4 regions of the Bacillus sp. 1A genome follow, and region 3 is predicted to be linked to each of the others. Evidence: riboswitches for the same ligand, from Rfam matches in the RefSeq annotation. Region 3 holds a riboswitch; each other region holds the start of a gene.
The links. A riboswitch is a leader RNA that binds a small molecule or an ion and turns the genes downstream of it on or off. The one in region 3 is predicted to bind S-adenosylmethionine.

Region 1 (4,717 bases), 1.9 Mb from region 3:
TCTTGCTTTTCTCTCACATATTTAACAAGATGTTCTGTAATTTCATATTTTAGAAATGGTGTAATAAGATAAATGCCGTTAAAATATTTCATCGCCGCATCGATCAATTCTTGTGAAATGCGAATCCCTTCCTCAATTGCTGCCTCTTTCGTTTCATGTCCATCCATTCTCTCCCTTATTTCTTCAGGTAGTGTAATACCCGGTACCTCAAAATGAAGGAAATCTGCATTCCTTTTACTTATTAATGGCATAATCCCAATAAAAATAGGTTGTTCCAAATGCTTTGTCGCTTCATACACTTCTTCAATTAACGCGATATCATAAATTGGCTGCGTTAAGAAATATTCCGCTCCAGCATCTATTTTCCGTTCCATTCGCTTAACCGCTGCTTTTAAATGTCTTACATGCGGATTAAACGCACCTCCCACTGAAAACCTTGTTGCTGGACCAATTGATTTCCCTAAAATCGAGCGCCCGTCGTTCATTTCTTTAATCATTTTAATGAGCTCAATAGAGGACAAATCATATACAGAAGTGGCACCTGGAAAATCACCAACGCGTGCTGGATCACCAGTTAAAGCTAACACTTCTTCCATACCTAACGCTGATAGGCCTAGTAAATGAGATTGTAGTCCGATGACGTTATGGTCTCTACACGTTAAGTGCGTCAATACCGGAATATCGTGCTTCGTTAATAATGCCCCCATTGCCATATTCGAGATGCGAGGCGATGCTAATGAATTATCTGCTAGAGTAATAGCATCTGCACCAGCTCTTTTCAATGCTCTTGCTCCTTCAAAAAATCGCTGCGTATTTAACGTTTTCGGTGGATCTAATTCCACTACTACTGTCGTTTGTTTTTTTGCTTTCTCTGCTAATGTGACATGAGCTTTTGAACGCTTCTCGTGTGTATGAACTACTTTCGGTCTTTGAATCGTATCCTTTTCTATTACAGGTGTAACATTTGCAATTGCACGTTTCATACTTTCAATATGTTCTGGAGTCGTGCCACAACAACCACCCAATAACCGGATACCTTGCTCAATAAATTTCGGTGTCATCGCTTCGAAATAAGCCGGACTTCCCTCATATACGTAGCGTCCCTCCACATAATTCGGGAGACCTGCATTTGGATATGCTGACAAGTAGCCATTTTGAGGAATCGATATCATTTTAAAAGCTTCCGTCATATGAAGTGGCCCTAGTTGACAGTTCAATCCAACGACATTTGCACCGTAATCTAAAAGCTGCTTTAATATTTCATTTACATCATTTCCATTTTGAGTCGTACCTGCCTCATGTAACGCTAATTGAGCTACAATTGGAATATTCGTTTGTTTTCGTAACACCTGAACAGCATGAAGTAATTCAAACTCATCATAGAAAGTCTCTAATAGCAGTCCATCAACCTGTTCTTCTAGTAATGCACTTGCCTGCTCAAGTAGCATAAATTCTCGCTCCATATCAGTTGTTGTAACAGCTCCGATATGTTTCATACCACCAATTGTCCCTAAAATTGCATTTCTATCTGTAACAGATGCTTTCGCAATCTTCACTGCCGCTTTATTAATTTGAACAACTTGATTCTCTAAGCCATACATACGTAATTTCGCTTCATTCGCTCCGTACGTATTTGTTTGAATCACATCAGCCCCAGCAGCTACATATTGCTTATGAATCGATATAATTAAATCTGGATCAGATATATTCAATTCTTCAAAACTACTTTGCAAGCCATGTGAATGTAATAATGTCCCAACCGCGCCATCACCTATTACAATTCCTTTTGATAATAAATCTAGTAATTTCACAAATCTCCCTCATTTCTATCAATATAAAAAAAACCCTCTTCACTTTGAAGAGGGGGACATAATCATTCCTCCTCTTATTATGCAAAACATTCGTTTTGCAGGTATTAGCACCGTTTCAAACATTTCGTTTAAAGGTTGCCGGGTTTCACAGGGCCTTTCCCTCCACCGCTCTCAATAAGAGTTTGTCTTTATTATTTTATTTATGTAGCTAAAAGGAAATACGTTCCCCTTTTAACAATGTTTGTTAATTTTTTAATAAATTTAGCATGCACAAATGCAAAAGTCAATGACACTTGCGGAAAAATAAAAATTATTTAAAATAAAGTTGCAATTCAATTATCTTTTGTTGTAAAGTTAAAAACATAATAAAATTTCATACGAACATTCTTATCTAGAGAGGTAGAGGGACTGGCCCTTTGACGCCTCAGCAACCATTAACATTTGTTAATAAGGTGCTAATTCCAGCAAATTGTGAAAGATTTGACAGATGAGAAGAAGACTCTATTCAAACCGAAAGCCTTCTTCTTTAGAAGGCTTTTTTTATTTTACATTCACTTAATTGTTAATTTAAAAAGGAGGAATTTTCACATGTCAACTATTGAAACAAAACTAGCACAAATCGGAAACCGGAGCGAGACTACAACAGGAACTGTTAACCCACCTGTTTATTTTTCAACTGCTTATCGTCACGAAGGAATTGGTAACTCTACTGGCTTTGACTATTCACGAACTGGCAATCCAACTCGCGGTCTTTTAGAGCAGGCAATCGCAGATTTAGAGTACGGTGAACAAGGTTATGCCTGTAGTTCAGGGATGGCAGCTGTTCTCCTCGTCCTTTCCCTATTCCGTTCCGGAGACGAACTTATTGTATCTGAAGATTTATACGGGGGCACTTATCGATTATTTTCTGAGCACGAAAAAAAGTGGAATGTTCGATGTAGATACGTAAATACACAATCTATTAAACAAATTGAGCAAGCTATCACAACTGAAACGAAAGCTATTTTCATAGAAACTCCAACTAATCCGTTAATGCAAGTTACTGATATTGCCGCTGTCGCAACTGTAGCGAAAAGACACGGACTACTTCTTATTGTAGACAACACATTCTATACGCCTTATATACAGCAGCCATTAACAGAAGGTGCCGACATTGTACTTCATAGCGCAACGAAATATTTAGGGGGACATAACGATGTCCTAAGCGGACTTGTCGTTGCAAAAGGAAAGGAACTTTGTGAGGAAATCGCTCATTATCATAATGCCTCTGGTGCGGTCTTAAGTCCATTTGACTCATGGCTATTAATTCGTGGTATGAAAACGTTAGCGCTTCGCATGAGACAACATGAAGAAAATGCAAAAGCAGTTGTTGCTTATTTAAATGATGAAGACGGGGTGACAGATGTATTTTATCCTGGAAGAGGCGGCATGATCTCATTTCGTCTGAAAGATGAAACATGGATTAATCCATTCTTACAATCTTTATCCTTAATTACATTTGCTGAAAGTCTTGGTGGTGTTGAAAGTTTAATGACGTATCCAGCAACGCAAACACACGCTGATATTCCTGAAGAAATCAGAACAGCAAACGGTGTATGTAATCGTCTTCTGCGATTTTCCGTTGGCATTGAAAATAGTAACGATTTAATCCAAGACTTAAAGCAAGCCATTAAACTTGTAAAAGAAGGTGTAAGAATATGAGTTATTCTATAGATACACTCTTACTGCACAACCAATATAAACATGACTCGCAAACAGGAGCTGTTAACGTTCCCATCTATAATACATCAACATTCCACCAGTTTGATGTAGATACGTTCGGAAAATATGACTATAGTCGCTCTGGTAATCCAACTCGTGAAGCTCTTGAAGATATCATTGCTTTATTAGAAGGAGGAACAAAGGGATTTGCCTTCGCATCAGGAATTGCAGCGATTTCTACTGCATTCCTCCTTCTTTCACAAGGCGATCACGTACTCATTTCAGAAGACGTATACGGAGGAACTTACCGAATTATAACTGAAGTGCTCTCCCGTTACGGTGTGTCACATACATTTGTTGATATGACAAATGTAGAAGAAATAAAGCAAAACATTAAGCCAAACACAAAACTCTTTTATGTGGAAACACCCTCTAATCCACTTTTAAAAGTGACAGATATTCGTGCTGTTTCTAAACTTGCAAAATCTATTGACGCCCTTACTTTTGTTGATAATACATTTTTGACACCACTATTCCAGAAACCACTTGATCTTGGCGCCGATGTCGTTCTTCATAGTGCCACAAAATTCATTGCCGGTCATAGTGATGTTACTGCCGGATTAGCGGTTGTAAAAGATGCCGAACTCGCTCAAAAACTTGGATTTTTACAAAATGCATTCGGCGCTATTTTAGGTCCTCAAGATTGTTCTCTCGTACTTCGCGGTCTAAAAACATTGCATGTACGTCTTGAGCATTCAGCTGCAAACGCCAATAAAATTGCACATTATTTACAAGAGCACGCTAAAGTTAAAAATGTCTATTATCCTGGCTTACAAACACATCTTGGATTTGATATTCAACAATCTCAAGCTACATCAGCCGGAGCTGTCCTATCTTTCACTTTACAATCAGAAGACGCACTCCGCCAATTTTTATCAAAAGTAAAATTACCTGTCTTTGCAGTTAGTTTAGGAGCTGTCGAATCGATTCTTTCCTACCCAGCTAAAATGTCACATGCAGCACTGTCGCAAGAAGCTCGTGATGAAAGAGGAATTTCTAATTCATTACTTCGGTTATCTGTCGGCCTTGAAAATGTTGACGATTTAATATCCGATTTTGAAAATGCCCTTTCTTATGTAGAAGAACCTGTAAATGCATAGAACGAACAGAAGATATGAAATTAAGTTTTCATATCTTCTTTTTTA
Region 2 (4,717 bases), 3.6 Mb from region 3:
TACAATGGTTGCTGTTAAGATCATTGAAACGATGCAAGGTAGTTTGAAAATCCGAAGCGTTATTAATAAAGGTACAACTTTGACAATTACATTGCCGAGATGTAATATGAACTCATCTGAAAACAAATAAAAAAGGAGCATAATTGCTCCTTTTTTATTTGTTTCGATACATAAGTATCTTCTATGTTTTTTAAGTTTACATTTGTGGAGACTAATTAGAAATTAGTACCCTCCGCCCCAGCAGCTGCATCCAACGATAATTAATAAAATAAATAACACAACTAATAACGCGAAACCTCCACCAAAACCACAAGAACCACCGTAACTCATATTTTCTCCTCCTTTTGGTTTGAAAACTAATAGGTAGTTGATCATTTTAACTGGTTCGTATTATACATTATGTAAATATCCCTTTTTTGAGCATGTCCACATAAAAATAAGTAAAAGCACTCATTTGAGAGTGCTTTAAAATGGATACCAAAAGTTTTGAAATACATGTAACTTTAAATACACTGCAACAATGAAAATAAAAATACCTACAAATAAAGCAATGAAATCCCCGCTTTTCGCTTTATTTGTATAAAACCACGTTCGTGTATTCTTCTTTCCAAATCCTCTTAAATCCATTGCATTTGAAACTGTATCGATTCTATCTAGTGAATGAATAATTAAAGGCCAAAAAATTAAGACACGGTTTTTCATACGAATCCATAAACTTGCTTCTCCTTTTTCAAAAGCTACTCCTCTCGTCTCTTGTGCATGTTTAATAACTTTATATTCGGACTGAATATCAGGTATGTAACGTAATGCAATATTTATTGCATATGTAATCTTATAATGAATTCGAAATTTACTTAAGCTACTCACAAATTTGCTTGGATCAGTCGTATATATAAAAATAAGTGTAAATGGTAATAACGTAAAATATTTTAATGAAAGTGTAGCTGCATAAAATAATGTTTCATATGTAATTGTTGCATATCCAATATGTAAAAACGAAGTATATGATTCGGTTAATTCAGATCCATGAGTTGGTGTAATAAATAAAATCATGACAGAATTTAATAAACTAAATGTAAATATAACAGTAAAAACAAGGCAAATTTTACGAAATGGGATTTTAGCAACTAGAAGTCCGATACATCCAATCATAAATACAAATAGCAATATACGAAAATCAAAAAACAAAAAAGTAAGTGTCATACAAAAAATAAATAACAACAATTTCACTGCTTCATCCATGCGATGAAAATATGTACTATACACCTTCCTCCCTCCTAATATCCTCAAAATAATGTTCCATAAACCTTTCAGGATATGAAATTCCACTAAATTTAACTAGTTTGAATAAAGAACTTTCCCTTAGGTTCGCCCTTTGTAACGTTTCTGTATCCCCTAATACAACGCACGCGGAATTATTCGCAATAATTTCCCCTTCATCTAGAACAATCGCTCTGTCTGCATATTCTAAAGCGAGATTCATATCATGTGTGATAAAAATAAAAGATATTCCCTTTACAGCTAGTTTTCTAATAAACGACATAAACTGTTTATAATGATAATAATCTTGTCCCGCTGTCGGTTCATCTAATATGATAAGTTTCGGATTTGCTATTAGTACAGATGCAATCGTTACTCTCTTCTTTTGTCCATAACTTAATGCCTGAATTGGCCAATTTCGAAATGGATACAAACCACAAAGTTTTAATGTTTCTTCCGCTCTAAGCTTAATTTCTTCCTTTGAAACCTTTTTTAATTTTAATGAAAATGAAACCTCTTCTATAACAGTAGGTTGTGTAATCATCTGATTTGGATTTTGCATCACATAACATATAACCTCACCACGTTTACGAATAGACCAAGAATTGATATTTACTTCATCAAATACAATCCTATCATTTTTTGTTTTGTTTATGCCTATAAGACTATGAGCTAATGTTGATTTACCGGCTCCATTATGGCCCAAAAGTGCTACAATTTCACCTTCATATATAGAGAAATTTACATTGTCCAATACTTTTTGTTTATTAGGATAGGAGAATGACAAATTCTCTACTTTCAATAATTCTTTTTTTGTAGGAGTACCTTTAAAAGAAACTTGCTTCTCCATCCACTCATCTATTACGCTACGAACACTTTCTCTTTGAAGATTTTCAAGCGGGTAATATATTACGTCATTATTACCATCAAACGGCAATTTCTTTAATACTTCTACGTACATAGGCTCTCTTAAGCCGATAGATGGTAATATATTTGACGCTAAAATCTCTTCTGGTGTCCCTATCGCAACAATTTCCCCTTCATTCATTAAAATGATTTTATCTAAATCCAGGTTTAACATTTCTTCTATTCGATGTTCAATAATTACAATTGTTTTATTATATTGTTTATGTATGCCTTTAATAAGTTCTATCGTATGTAAACTACTTGCTGAATCTAAATTTGCTAACGGTTCATCGAACAATAATATATCAGCATTTGTTGTTAACAAACCTGCTAAAGAAACAGTTTGTTTTTGCCCTCCTGATAATTCATGTGGACTTTGTTTATGAAAAGCATGCATCTTTACCTTTTTTAATGAGTCCGAAACAATCTTTTTCATATCATCTTGATTTACACATTCATTTTCTAAATAAAAAGCTACGTCCTCTTCTACTGTAAGACCAATAAATTGAGCATCTTGATCTTGCAAAATTGTTCCTACCTGTTTACTCAGTTCAAAAACACTCTCTTTCCTCGGGTCTTTTCCGGCAATTAAAATATTACCAGTACTAATCCCTTCATAAGAAAAGGGGATTAGCCCATTTATACAATGAGCTAACGTTGACTTCCCTGAACCACTCCGTCCAGCAATTAGTACTTTTTCTCCAGGGTATATATGAAATGTAATGTCTTTTACAGTAGGCTGCGCAGCATGTTCATATTGAAAGCTGAATTGTTCAAAAGAAATGATTGGTTGCATGTTAACATCCCTACTTTTCAATTTTTAAATGTGTATGTTTCTTATTAGATTTAGCTAGACCTATTGTAATTGGCAATCCAAGAACTAAAAATACAATAACATCAGCAATTGTTGCTCCTAATACTTGTATAACAATTTTGTCAAATGGTTCTCCCATCACAATAACATCGAATGCCCCAGCAAATATAATAGCAATGACAATACCAATTAACCCAGTAATGGCTAAATAAGAAATATCCCGCTTATTATACGTCCCGTTTTTCACACTAAAGCTAACTCTTTTTTGAATGAGGCCCATTGCAAAGCCGATAATGCCTGAACTAATAACCCAACCCCACCAAATACCCCAACCAGCGATTGTATCTGTTACGGTATGACCGATAAGTCCTATTAAAAGTCCTGCCACTGGACCAAATAACGCTCCAAAAACGGTTAAAATAGCTAATGCAGGTTTAATAAATGTATTGGGTGCAATAGAAAATCCCCAAAGTCCTAATATCCCGTATAATGCTGCTCCAATTCCGATTGCTACTACTAACTTTGTTGATAATTTGTTCATTACAATCCCCCTCCCGTATTAGTCAACTTTTATTACTCTATATTTATTTTGAAAATGAATTATGCATCGACACTCCCTTTCTATACAACAAAAAATGACCCCTTACATAAGAGGTCATTTTCTTCACGTTCAAGAATCCTCTTATCTTCCAAAAAACACATCGTGTCCTCTGCGGAATTAGCACCTTCCTATAAATTTATATAGGGGTTGCTGAGGTTTCATAGGGCCGTTCCCTCCACCTCTCTGGATAAGTATTAATTTGTAATTCGTATTATGGCACTAATAAGTATAAATTTCAACACTTTTCTAATTATTTTTATTTTTCGTTTAACGGTACATTTAAATCATTGTATTCTTATCGGAATTGTGAAATAATGAATTCAAAATAGTTACGGGAGGAATGTACGATGAAAGTAATCGGTTTAATTGGTGGACTAAGTTGGGAATCTACATCGTTATACTATAAACATATTAATACACTTACACTCTCTCAATATGATCAAAATGCGAAGCTTGTTTTATATAGCATGGACTTTGGTGAAGTAACTACTTTATTACAAAATCATCAATATGAAGAAGTGAAAAACGAATTAGTCACAGTTGCAAAAAAGGTTGAAAAATCCGGAGCTGATTGTTTATTAATGTGTTCCAATACGGTCCATTTATTTGCTGAAGAAGTAGAAAATGCAATATCTATTCCACTTCTTCACATTGGTGATGTAAGTGCTAAAGAAATGGTAGAACAGAATATAAAGCGTATCGGACTATTGGGTACGAAACAAACGATGGAACAAGACTTCTATAAATCACGTCTAGCAAATTTTAATATTGAGACAATCATCCCAACTGAAGAGGAAAGAAATTTTATTCATCATGTTATTTTAAATGAATTAAGTAAAGGAATTATTTCAAAAACATCAAAAGAAAAACTTTTACAAATCACAAACTCATTAATTCAAAATGGCGCAGAAGGTATATTGCTAGGCTGCACTGAAATACCATTACTCATTTCCCAAAACGACCTTACTGTACCTGTTTTTGATACCGCTTTTTTACATGCAAATACTGCTGTGCAGTTTGCAGTATAATAATATAAAAGCATAAAGGTAGTGCCTCTATGCTTTTATATTGTCTAAACTATTTATTTAAAAGAGATGTAATCACTGCAATTGCTTCTTTTGAACCACCACATTCTA
Region 3 (4,717 bases):
TTGTTTCTACTTTCGGCTACCTTGTATATGTAATTATTATTCGTTGGTATAATATCGATGGTTGGTCTGCTATTTTACCACAAGCAGTTGGTATGTTTGTTGGTGCGGTTGTACTGACATCTAAACATAAGCCATTTAATAAATATGCAATCCGTAATGCTTTATCTGGTTTACTATGGGGAACTGGAAACTTATTCTTACTTCTTTCATTACCACGTGTCGGAGTAGCAACAAGCTTCCCATTATCTCAAACTGGAATCGTTATCTCAACATTCGGTGCGATTGTCTTCTTAGGCGAAAAGAAAACAAAACGTCAATTGATCTTTATTGCACTAGGTAGTGTTTTAATTATCGGCGGCGCTGTATTGTTAGGTATGACAAAAGCATAAACTTATAATCTATTAATCCCTGAAGCAATTATGCTTCAGGGATTTTTTATTACAACTATTTTTTAAATATAATAATCTTTATAGCCTTATTTGTATCACCTCTCCTCCCTCCCATTCCATTCTTTTCACGATAAGTCTTTTCTTTTTACAAAATTCTCTTAAAAATGGTATCGTTTTTTATAACATATCTCCACTAGAAAGGAATAAAGGATATGCTAACTAAACATCGAATTCTATTTATTGGTGCTGGTCGTATGGCAGAAGCTATATTTTCCGGATTACTTAAAACAAGCAAAGAATACATCGAAGAAATTATCGTTTCTAACCGAAGCAACGTAGAAAAGCTAGAACAATTACAAGCACGATATAATGTGTCTACTGCAACAGATTGGAAGCAGCATGTTACATCTGTTGATACGATTGTTTTAGCAATGCCACCTTCTGCACATGAAGAATTATTAGCAGAATTATCTCCGTTACTATCGAATCAACTTGTCGTAACGGTAGCCGCTGGCATTGGCCCATCTTATTTAGAAGAAAGACTTCCCGGGGGAACACCTGTTGCTTGGATTATGCCAAACACAGCTGCTGAAATTGGCAAGTCTATCTCCTTATATACAACGGGACGATCAGTAAACGAGATGCATCAAGAAACCCTGCAACTGCTTTTAAGAGGCATTGGTACTTCGCAACTTTGCACTGAAGAGGAAGTTCATCAGCTAACTGCAGTTACTGGAAGTGCACCAGCTTTCCTTTATTACTTTGCTGAAAGCTTAATTGAAGCAACAAAAAGTTATGGAGTCGATGAAGCAACTGCCAAACACCTTGTCATTCAAATGATTTCTGGCTCTGCTTCTATGCTTGAACAAACGCAAGATCCAGCTAACCTCCGCGAACAAGTAACAACACCAGGTGGTTCCACAGCTGAGGGTCTCAAAGCTTTATATGAATATAATTTTTCAGAGGCAATTCAAAAAGCAGTAGAAGCAACAAACAAAAAAGCTAGGGGGAAATAATATGAATTTAACAAGTTTAAAAGACTATACAACATTACATAACGGTGTAAAAATGCCTTGGTTCGGTTTAGGTGTTTTTAAAGTAGAAGATGGTTCAGAAGTAATTGAATCTGTAAAAGCAGCAATTAAAAATGGCTACCGCAGCATTGATACTGCCGCAATTTACCAAAACGAAGAAGGCGTTGGACAAGCGATCCGTGAATCAGGTGTTTCACGTGAAGAATTATTCATTACATCAAAAGTATGGAATAGCGATCAAGGGTATGAAACGACACTTCGAGCATTTGAGACTACATTAGAGAAATTAGGTCTAGAATATTTAGATTTATATTTAGTACATTGGCCTGTAAAAGGGAAATATACTGAATCATGGAAAGCGTTAGAAAAGCTTTATAAAGATGGCCGTGTTCGCGCTATCGGTGTGAGTAATTTCCATATTCACCACTTACAAGACGTATTTGAAATTGCTGAAATTAAGCCAATGGTCAACCAAGTGGAATACCATCCACGTTTAGCACAAGAAGAATTACACGCTTTCTGTAAAGACCATAATATCCAACTTGAAGCTTGGTCACCATTAATGCAAGGCCAACTGCTAGACAACCCAACATTACAAGACATTGCAACAAAATATAATAAATCAACTGCGCAAATTATTTTACGTTGGGATCTACAAAACGAAGTTGTAACGATCCCTAAATCTATTAAAGAACATCGCATTATTGAAAATGCAAATATATTCGATTTTGAATTAAGTGCTGATGACATGAAAGCAATTCAAGCTCTAAATGAAGATCGTCGCGTTGGTCCAGATCCAGATAACTTTAACTTCTAATAGAAAAACCACTGCCATATGCAGTGGTTTTTCCTGTTAAAGAAAACTGAAAATTTAAACTATATTTCATTTGGTTGACACTTCATTATCCAAGGTGTAAGATTTTGAATTATCAAAGAAACACAAAAATTAATAAAGTTTATTCGTTTACTCATTGTATCAAGAGAGGTGGAGGGACTGGCCCTTTGAAACCTCGGCAACAGGTTCATTTTGAATACTGTGCCACTTCCTGCAAGCTTTGTGCTTGAAAGATAGAATGAGGGACTTCGTTTATATACGGGTGCATAACTTGTACGTAAAAATCCCTCTTTCTCAATACGAAAAGAGGGATTTTTTATTTTTCATTTCCCTCATCATCATCCAAACTTAATTATTTAGGAGGAAAATCAAATGAAAAAGAAGTTTGTACCCGGTATTGCATCAGTTGTAGGAGTAAGTATTTTATTAACTGGTTGCGGTAGTTATAAAAACGAAGCGAGCGGAGCAAATGCAAAAGACGAGGCGCCTAGTAAACAGATTTTAAACTTATCTTCACCTACTGAAATACGAACAATGGATACAGCTCGTGCTACAGATACTGATTCTGGTCAAGTAATGAGAAACGTATTTGAAGGTTTGTATAATCTTGGTGAAGGTAACAAACCTGTCCCTGGTGTTGCAAAATCTCATGAAGTAAGTGGCGATAAAACGAAATACACATTCCATTTACGAGATTCAAAATGGTCAAACGGCACTCCTGTTACAGCGAAAGACTTTGTCTTCGCTTGGCAAAGAGCTGTTGATCCAGCAACAGCCTCTGAATATGCATTTCTATTCTTTGATATTAAAAATGCAACAAAAATTAACAACAAAGAACTTCCAGCCGATCAACTTGGTGTAAAAGCAATTGATGACCATACGTTTGAGGTGGAATTAGAACGTCCTGTTCCGTACTTTATAAGCTTAACAGCTTTCCCAACATTTCTACCAATTAACGAGGAATTCTTTAAAGCACAAGGTGATAAGTATGCGTTAGAAGACAATACAATTTTGTACAACGGAGCTTTTACACTAAGCGATTGGAAGCATGAGCAAAGCTTTAAATTTAAGAAAAACCCTACCTATTGGGATAAAGATACTGTCAAACTGGAAGAAATCAATTTTAACGTCGTAAAAGAAAAATCTACAGAAGTAAATTTATTCGAGTCAAAACAATTAGATCGTATCAAACTAACATCTGACTTCGTTGATAAATATAAAAAGGATGCTAACTTTAAAGAACGGCCAAACGTAGGGGTACAGTTTCTACGTATGAATCAACAAAACAAAGTACTTCAAAACGTTTCTGCACGCCAAGCAATCGATCAAACAATTGATCGAAAATCCTTTGTAAATACGTTATTAAATGACGGCTCTACACCAACCTCTAGTCTCGTGCCGAAAAACTTTGCAAAAGGACCTGACGGAACAGACTTCCGTGCTGCAAACGGCGATTTAACAAAGGTTGATACAAAATCTGCTCAAGAATTATGGAAAAAAGCTAAACAAGAGCTTGGTTCTGAAAAGATAACATTAGAATTATTAACAAGTGATGCTGACCTTGATAAGAAAACTGGTGAGTTCTTAAAAGGACAACTAGAAAAGAATTTAGATGGATTAACAGTAAATATAAAGCCGCAACCACGTAAACAACAAGTTTCACTTTTATTAAAAGGTGACTACGAAATTGGAATTGACGGCTGGAGCCCTGACTTTGCTGATCCAATTACATTCCTTGAGCTATTTACAACGAATAACCCTTACAACTTAGATCATTACTCTAATAAGGAGTTCGATGAAACAATAACAAAAGTGAAAACAACTTTAGCCGGTGATGAAAAGGCTCGCTGGGAAGCATTACTAGCATCCGAGAAAATATTATTTAAAGACTCTGTTATCGCTCCTCTTTACCAAAAAGGCGAATCTTATTTAGAACGTTCTTATGTGAAAGGAATTGTGCAAGTAGACTTTGCAGGTCAATTAAACTTCAAATGGGCACAAATTAAAAAATAAAAGGCAACCTGAATTGAAGTGTTCCTATCCATACCAATTGTTTTATTGGAAAAATGTATTAAAAGCGGATTTCTCAATAGGAGAAAATCCGCTTTTTTAATATATTATTTTTAAAAAATAATACTCCGATTTTATTATTGACATATAGTTCTTTCCAGTGTTAATATTCTAAATAATCAAAGAAACGAAATATTTCACCATCAAAATATAACGTCTACTACGTTGAAACATATAACGATAGATTATAGTTCAACATGTATATACATATAGAACACCTGATTACCTACATGCACATATTTATAATAGGTTTTCTCTTCTTCTATAGATACACTTCAAAACGTGGACATTATGACGTTACGAACAACACATTTAGGGAGGAACGAACAATGAATAAAAAAGTTGTACCTGTTGTTGCATCTGTTTTAGGGGCAAGTCTATTACTAACT
Region 4 (4,717 bases), 1.2 Mb from region 3:
TCGAGTCGTTACACGATCACCAATCCACTGAATGAAAAATACCACTAGTAATACACAAATTGTCGCAACGATTGTTACATCGTTATTTCCTCGCTGGAATCCTTCTAAATAAGCAAGTGTTCCAAGGCCACCAGCACCAACAACCCCCGCCATTGCTGTATAGCCTACTAAAGCGATTGTTGTAACCGTAATACCAGATACTAATGCTGGTAACGATTCTGGAATTAATACTTTCAAAATAATAGTGCTTGTTTTTGCTCCCATCGCTTTTGAAGCTTCAATTACACCTTTATCAATTTCGCGAAGTGCAATTTCAACCATTCTCGCGTAAAACGGTGCCGCTCCAATAATTAAAGCTGGCAGTGCTGCACTCGCTCCAAGAATTGTTCCAAGCAGAATCTTTGTGAATGGGATTAATAAAATGATTAAAATGATGAATGGTATCGAGCGGAAAATGTTTACGAACGCTCCAATTGCCGTATTAACCGCTTTGTTTTCCCATAAATTATCTTTCGCTGTCATAAAGAGTAACAACCCTAAAATTAGTCCTAAAACAAATGTGGCCAGAGCTGCGATTGCCGTCATATATAACGTTTCACCAGTTGCCTCTAACATTTGATTCCAATCAACATTTGTGATCAACTTATCCATGTGCAATCACCTCCAGCTCTACTTGATCTTGATGTATTCCCTCTATTGCTTGCTGAATCGCTGTTTCCTCACCATTTAAATGAACAACTAAACTACCGTAAGAGCCGTTATTTGTTTGGGCGATGTTTCCTTGCAAAATGCTAACTTCTATATCACTGCGTTGCATTAATCTTTGAAGTACTGGTCTTTCTACAGCTTCACCGATAAACTGCAAACGAACTACTTTACCATCTGGATACTTTTCAATTAAACTTTCAATCGTTTCATTTGTATCTTCAGAATCCGTTAACTGCTGTACAAATCGCTTTGTAATGTCTTTCTGCGGATTGCGGAATACATCAAGTACTGGACCCGTTTCTACAATCTTCCCTTTCTCCATTACCGCCACTCGATTACAAATCTTTCGAATCACGTGCATCTCGTGTGTAATGAGTACAATTGTTAAACCGAGACGCTTATTAATATCTAATAATAAATCTAAAATTTGATCTGTCGTTTCTGGATCAAGAGCTGATGTCGCTTCATCACATAAAAGCACTTGTGGATTGTTAGCTAATGCTCTTGCAATACCCACGCGTTGCTTTTGTCCTCCGCTCAGCTGAGATGGATACGCGTCTCCTCTTCCTTCTAATCCAACAAGATAAATTAACTCATCCACTCGTTTTCTTCTCTTCGCCTTATCAACACCTGCAATTTCAAGTGGGAACTCGATATTTTCGCGTACAGTTCGTGACCAAAGTAAGTTGAAGTGCTGAAAAATCATTCCGATTTCTTGCCTTGCCTTACGAAGTTCACTCCCTGTAATTGCTGAAATCACACGATTTGCAATTGTAATTTGGCCAGAAGTTGGTTTTTCCAACTGATTGAATAATCTGATTAAAGAACTTTTCCCAGCGCCACTATATCCGATCACACCAAATATTTCACCTTTGTCTATTTTTAAATTGGCATTATCTACAGCAGTGACATCACCGCTTTTTGCTTTATATATTTTCTTTACATTTTCTAACAAGATCATGATGTTCACCCCTTTTTGTTTTGATCGACTCCGCAATTTTTTATTTTTGATGCGCGTAGTCCACCGTTATCATTACTTTTATTATTTGAATGTCCTCCACATTCAAACAACAAAAAAACCTTTCCGCTTTAGAGAAGCAGAAAGGTTTATATGCGTATATAACAACATTATCCCTCTCTCTCATCTCTCAAAGCATTTGCTTTGCAGGAATTGGCACCATTTCAACATAAGTTGACGGTTGCCGGGCTTCACAGGGCACAGTCCCTCCACCTCTCTTGATAAGAGAAATCAGATTACATTTTCGTCTGATTTGTAATTTATGAAATTGTCTATATTTTATGAATTGAATTGTATCAATATCCACACATCATGTCAACAGAAATTTTCTTAAAAAATGAAACTTCAGAATTTTAAGCGCCTACTGACATTGGTTTACATATATGAAACATCGATTCAACTAATAGCATCGTTCGATACGTTCCCGAATATTGTACACGTCCATCGTTCATTAACATTTGCAATCGTACATTGCCGTTCACCAATTGTTTTACATCTTCCTCATCTGCACAAACGATTTGCTCCGTTCCTCTTTCCTCATGTAGCAGCTCTATATAATCTCTTGAAATTTGTAACGAACAACTTTCATCTCCAAAGCGGAAATTAACAGTTTTTTCTCCTTGTCTTAAAAGCGGCTCTAAATGATATTGACCATTAGCGTAATTTACAAATGATTGCAGCAAAGAATATAATTTCACCCTAAATCACATCCTTCATATCACTTTCTATTACACATACCATTCCCTCTCACTAAAGAACAATCCTGTTACTTTCGCTCGACAAATACTGTAACCACCCTGCATCTCGACATATTTCCCGAGAAATATGTCGAGGCGGCAAAAACTTTGCCGCCTACTTTAATTCCGTATATAAATATTCAACCGAATGAAATGCATATATCTTCTTCATGAGTGTCCCATTTTCAAAAACAAGTAAACACGGTACACTTTCGATTCCATACTCTTTCGCTAAATGCGGAGCATAATTTAAATCTAACATTCCAATTTTCAAGTCTTCAATTGTCATCTCAACAACTGTTAACATCTTTTTTGCTAATTGGCATGTTCCACACATTGGAGTATATACATATAACACTGTTTTTTCTTCGTTCTCTATTAGGGCTGTAGCTTCGGCTCCTGTCCAATCAATCACTTCTATCATTCCTTACCGTAAATATTCTGTATAAACGTCAATGTCAGCTCCCCATAATACATTTGCTAAGTGTGAAGATGGCGCAGTTGCCACTTCTCGGTACGAGCGATCAATATAAATATGCTCTGCTTGCGGAAATTCTTTTCGAAATTGCTTCCTTAACTTTTCTCCAGCATCATCAGCATCCACTAGTACATACACTTCCTTATCAAAAAACTGATCAATGAGCTCATCCATTTTCGATAAACCAATTGTACCATTTGTACAAACAATTTCCACCGGTTCACGAATAATAGATTCAATCTTTCTTCTATCTGATTTACCTTCTACAATAATGACTTTTTCTACATAAATCATATGTCATCACCCGATCACCATATACTATACAACCTTTAACTTAGTATATAGTATATTCGTTATTTTCATGTTGTTTCCTGTTTATTTTTGCAAAAGAAAAGCAGAAGCGGCTTGCTCAGAACAAGAGGGCATTGGAACTCCTGAACTAGAGGCGCTTTTTGCCTCAAGTTCAGGAGTGAAATGACCGACTGTTCTAGCCGCTGGAGCTGGTCAATAAAAACTTAAACGAAAGTTTTTTCAAAAACGTTCTCCTACACGATAATTAGTATATGATTCTACGTTCATTATTTTACACAAAATAAAAAAGGACAGCACAAAGGCTGTCCTTCAGTCGACTATAATTAGTCTTGGTTTGTCATTTCTGCATATTTTTCTGCAGTTAATAACTTCTCAACTTGGCTTGCATCAGAAAGTTCAACTTTAACCATCCATGCACCCTCGTATGGAGATTCGTTAACAAGTTCTGGTTGGTCACTTAATTCTTCGTTTACTGCTACAACTTTACCGCTTACAGGTGCGTATAACTCAGAAACTGTTTTAACAGATTCTACGCTTCCGAATGGCTCGTCAGCTTCGATTGTTGCACCTACTTCAGGAAGTTCAACGAATACGATATCGCCTAGCTCACCTTGTGCAAAGTGAGTAATACCGATAACAACTTCATTACCTTCAGTTTTTACCCATTCGTGTTCTTCAGAGTAACGTAAATTATTTGGAATGCTCATGACTGTACCTCCAGTGAATGTATTAATTATGTAAAAATACCTTATTGGTACTTTTTCCACACACTTTCAAACTGCTCTTCGTTAAAACCAAGTGTTACATTCGTTCCATTTGTTACGATTGGACGTTTAATCAACATGCCATCAGATGCTAAAAGTTCGTACATTTCGTCTTCGCTTGCATCCTTTAACTTATCTTTCAGACCAAGTTCGCGGTAACGCATTCCACTTGTATTAAAGAATTTTTTTAATGGTAATTCACTTTTTTCATGTAAATTACGTAAATCTTCTTTTGATGGTGGATTTTCAACAATATGAATCATCTCATATGCTACATTGTTTGCCTCAAACCATTTCTTTGCTTTTTGACATGTGCCACACTTTGGATATGAATAAAATGTTACTGTCATAAATTCACCTACTTTTTTACTAACCTTTACCTTTATCATATAGAAAACGTTTTATTATTTCAAACGATTATTCGCTAAACTTTTACTTATTTCGTGATAAATTTTAATAATCCTGCGAATTTTCCTTATTTTCCCGCCATTTGTTAAGAAAAAATAAATATATATTTTTTTAGATTCTTCTCTCATCCCTCGCCGAACATATATTTTAAACAAACGTTTGATTAACTCCCTATTTTTCTTTGTTAGCTCTTGAGCTGCAGCGATTTCTTCCTACCGAACATACATCTTAAACAAACGTTTGATTAATTCCACATTTTTCTTTGTTAACCCTTGAACTACATCGGTTTCTT

Region 1: another riboswitch for S-adenosylmethionine. It lies ahead of ACUN0F_RS11705 (bifunctional homocysteine S-methyltransferase/methylenetetrahydrofolate reductase); the one in region 3 lies ahead of ACUN0F_RS02075 (peptide ABC transporter substrate-binding protein).
Region 2: another riboswitch for S-adenosylmethionine. It lies ahead of ACUN0F_RS20130 (ECF-type riboflavin transporter substrate-binding protein); the one in region 3 lies ahead of ACUN0F_RS02075 (peptide ABC transporter substrate-binding protein).
Region 4: another riboswitch for S-adenosylmethionine. It lies ahead of ACUN0F_RS07910 (methionine ABC transporter ATP-binding protein); the one in region 3 lies ahead of ACUN0F_RS02075 (peptide ABC transporter substrate-binding protein).

The regions. Positions count from the first base shown of each region.
Region 1 covers NZ_JBQYLZ010000001.1:2,316,528-2,321,244, reverse strand. The annotation lists gene ACUN0F_RS11705 (bifunctional homocysteine S-methyltransferase/methylenetetrahydrofolate reductase) at 1-1,811, opposite strand, end outside; SAM riboswitch class I at 1,883-1,992, opposite strand; SAM riboswitch class I at 2,196-2,305, shown strand; gene metI (cystathionine gamma-synthase/O-acetylhomoserine thiolyase) at 2,400-3,512, shown strand; gene metC (cystathionine beta-lyase) at 3,509-4,672, shown strand.
Region 2 covers NZ_JBQYLZ010000001.1:3,938,823-3,943,539, forward strand. The annotation lists gene ACUN0F_RS20110 (sensor histidine kinase) at 1-130, shown strand, start outside; gene ACUN0F_RS20115 (YjcZ family sporulation protein) at 223-330, opposite strand; gene ACUN0F_RS20120 (energy-coupling factor transporter transmembrane component T family protein) at 466-1,266, opposite strand; gene ACUN0F_RS20125 (ABC transporter ATP-binding protein) at 1,259-2,962, opposite strand; gene ACUN0F_RS20130 (ECF-type riboflavin transporter substrate-binding protein) at 2,973-3,521, opposite strand; SAM riboswitch class I at 3,660-3,775, opposite strand; gene ACUN0F_RS20135 (aspartate/glutamate racemase family protein) at 3,929-4,609, shown strand; gene ACUN0F_RS20140 (macrolide family glycosyltransferase) at 4,659-4,717, opposite strand, start outside.
Region 3 covers NZ_JBQYLZ010000001.1:388,795-393,511, forward strand. The annotation lists gene ACUN0F_RS02060 (GRP family sugar transporter) at 1-389, shown strand, start outside; gene proC (pyrroline-5-carboxylate reductase) at 602-1,405, shown strand; gene ACUN0F_RS02070 (aldo/keto reductase) at 1,407-2,240, shown strand; SAM riboswitch class I at 2,394-2,498, shown strand; gene ACUN0F_RS02075 (peptide ABC transporter substrate-binding protein) at 2,631-4,271, shown strand; gene ACUN0F_RS02080 (peptide ABC transporter substrate-binding protein) at 4,658-4,717, shown strand, end outside.
Region 4 covers NZ_JBQYLZ010000001.1:1,584,613-1,589,329, reverse strand. The annotation lists gene ACUN0F_RS07915 (methionine ABC transporter permease) at 1-651, opposite strand, end outside; gene ACUN0F_RS07910 (methionine ABC transporter ATP-binding protein) at 644-1,669, opposite strand; SAM riboswitch class I at 1,847-1,954, opposite strand; gene ACUN0F_RS07905 (hypothetical protein) at 2,080-2,424, opposite strand; gene ACUN0F_RS07900 (thioredoxin family protein) at 2,579-2,887, opposite strand; gene ACUN0F_RS07895 (toprim domain-containing protein) at 2,891-3,235, opposite strand; gene gcvH (glycine cleavage system protein GcvH) at 3,577-3,960, opposite strand; gene ACUN0F_RS07885 (arsenate reductase family protein) at 4,002-4,367, opposite strand.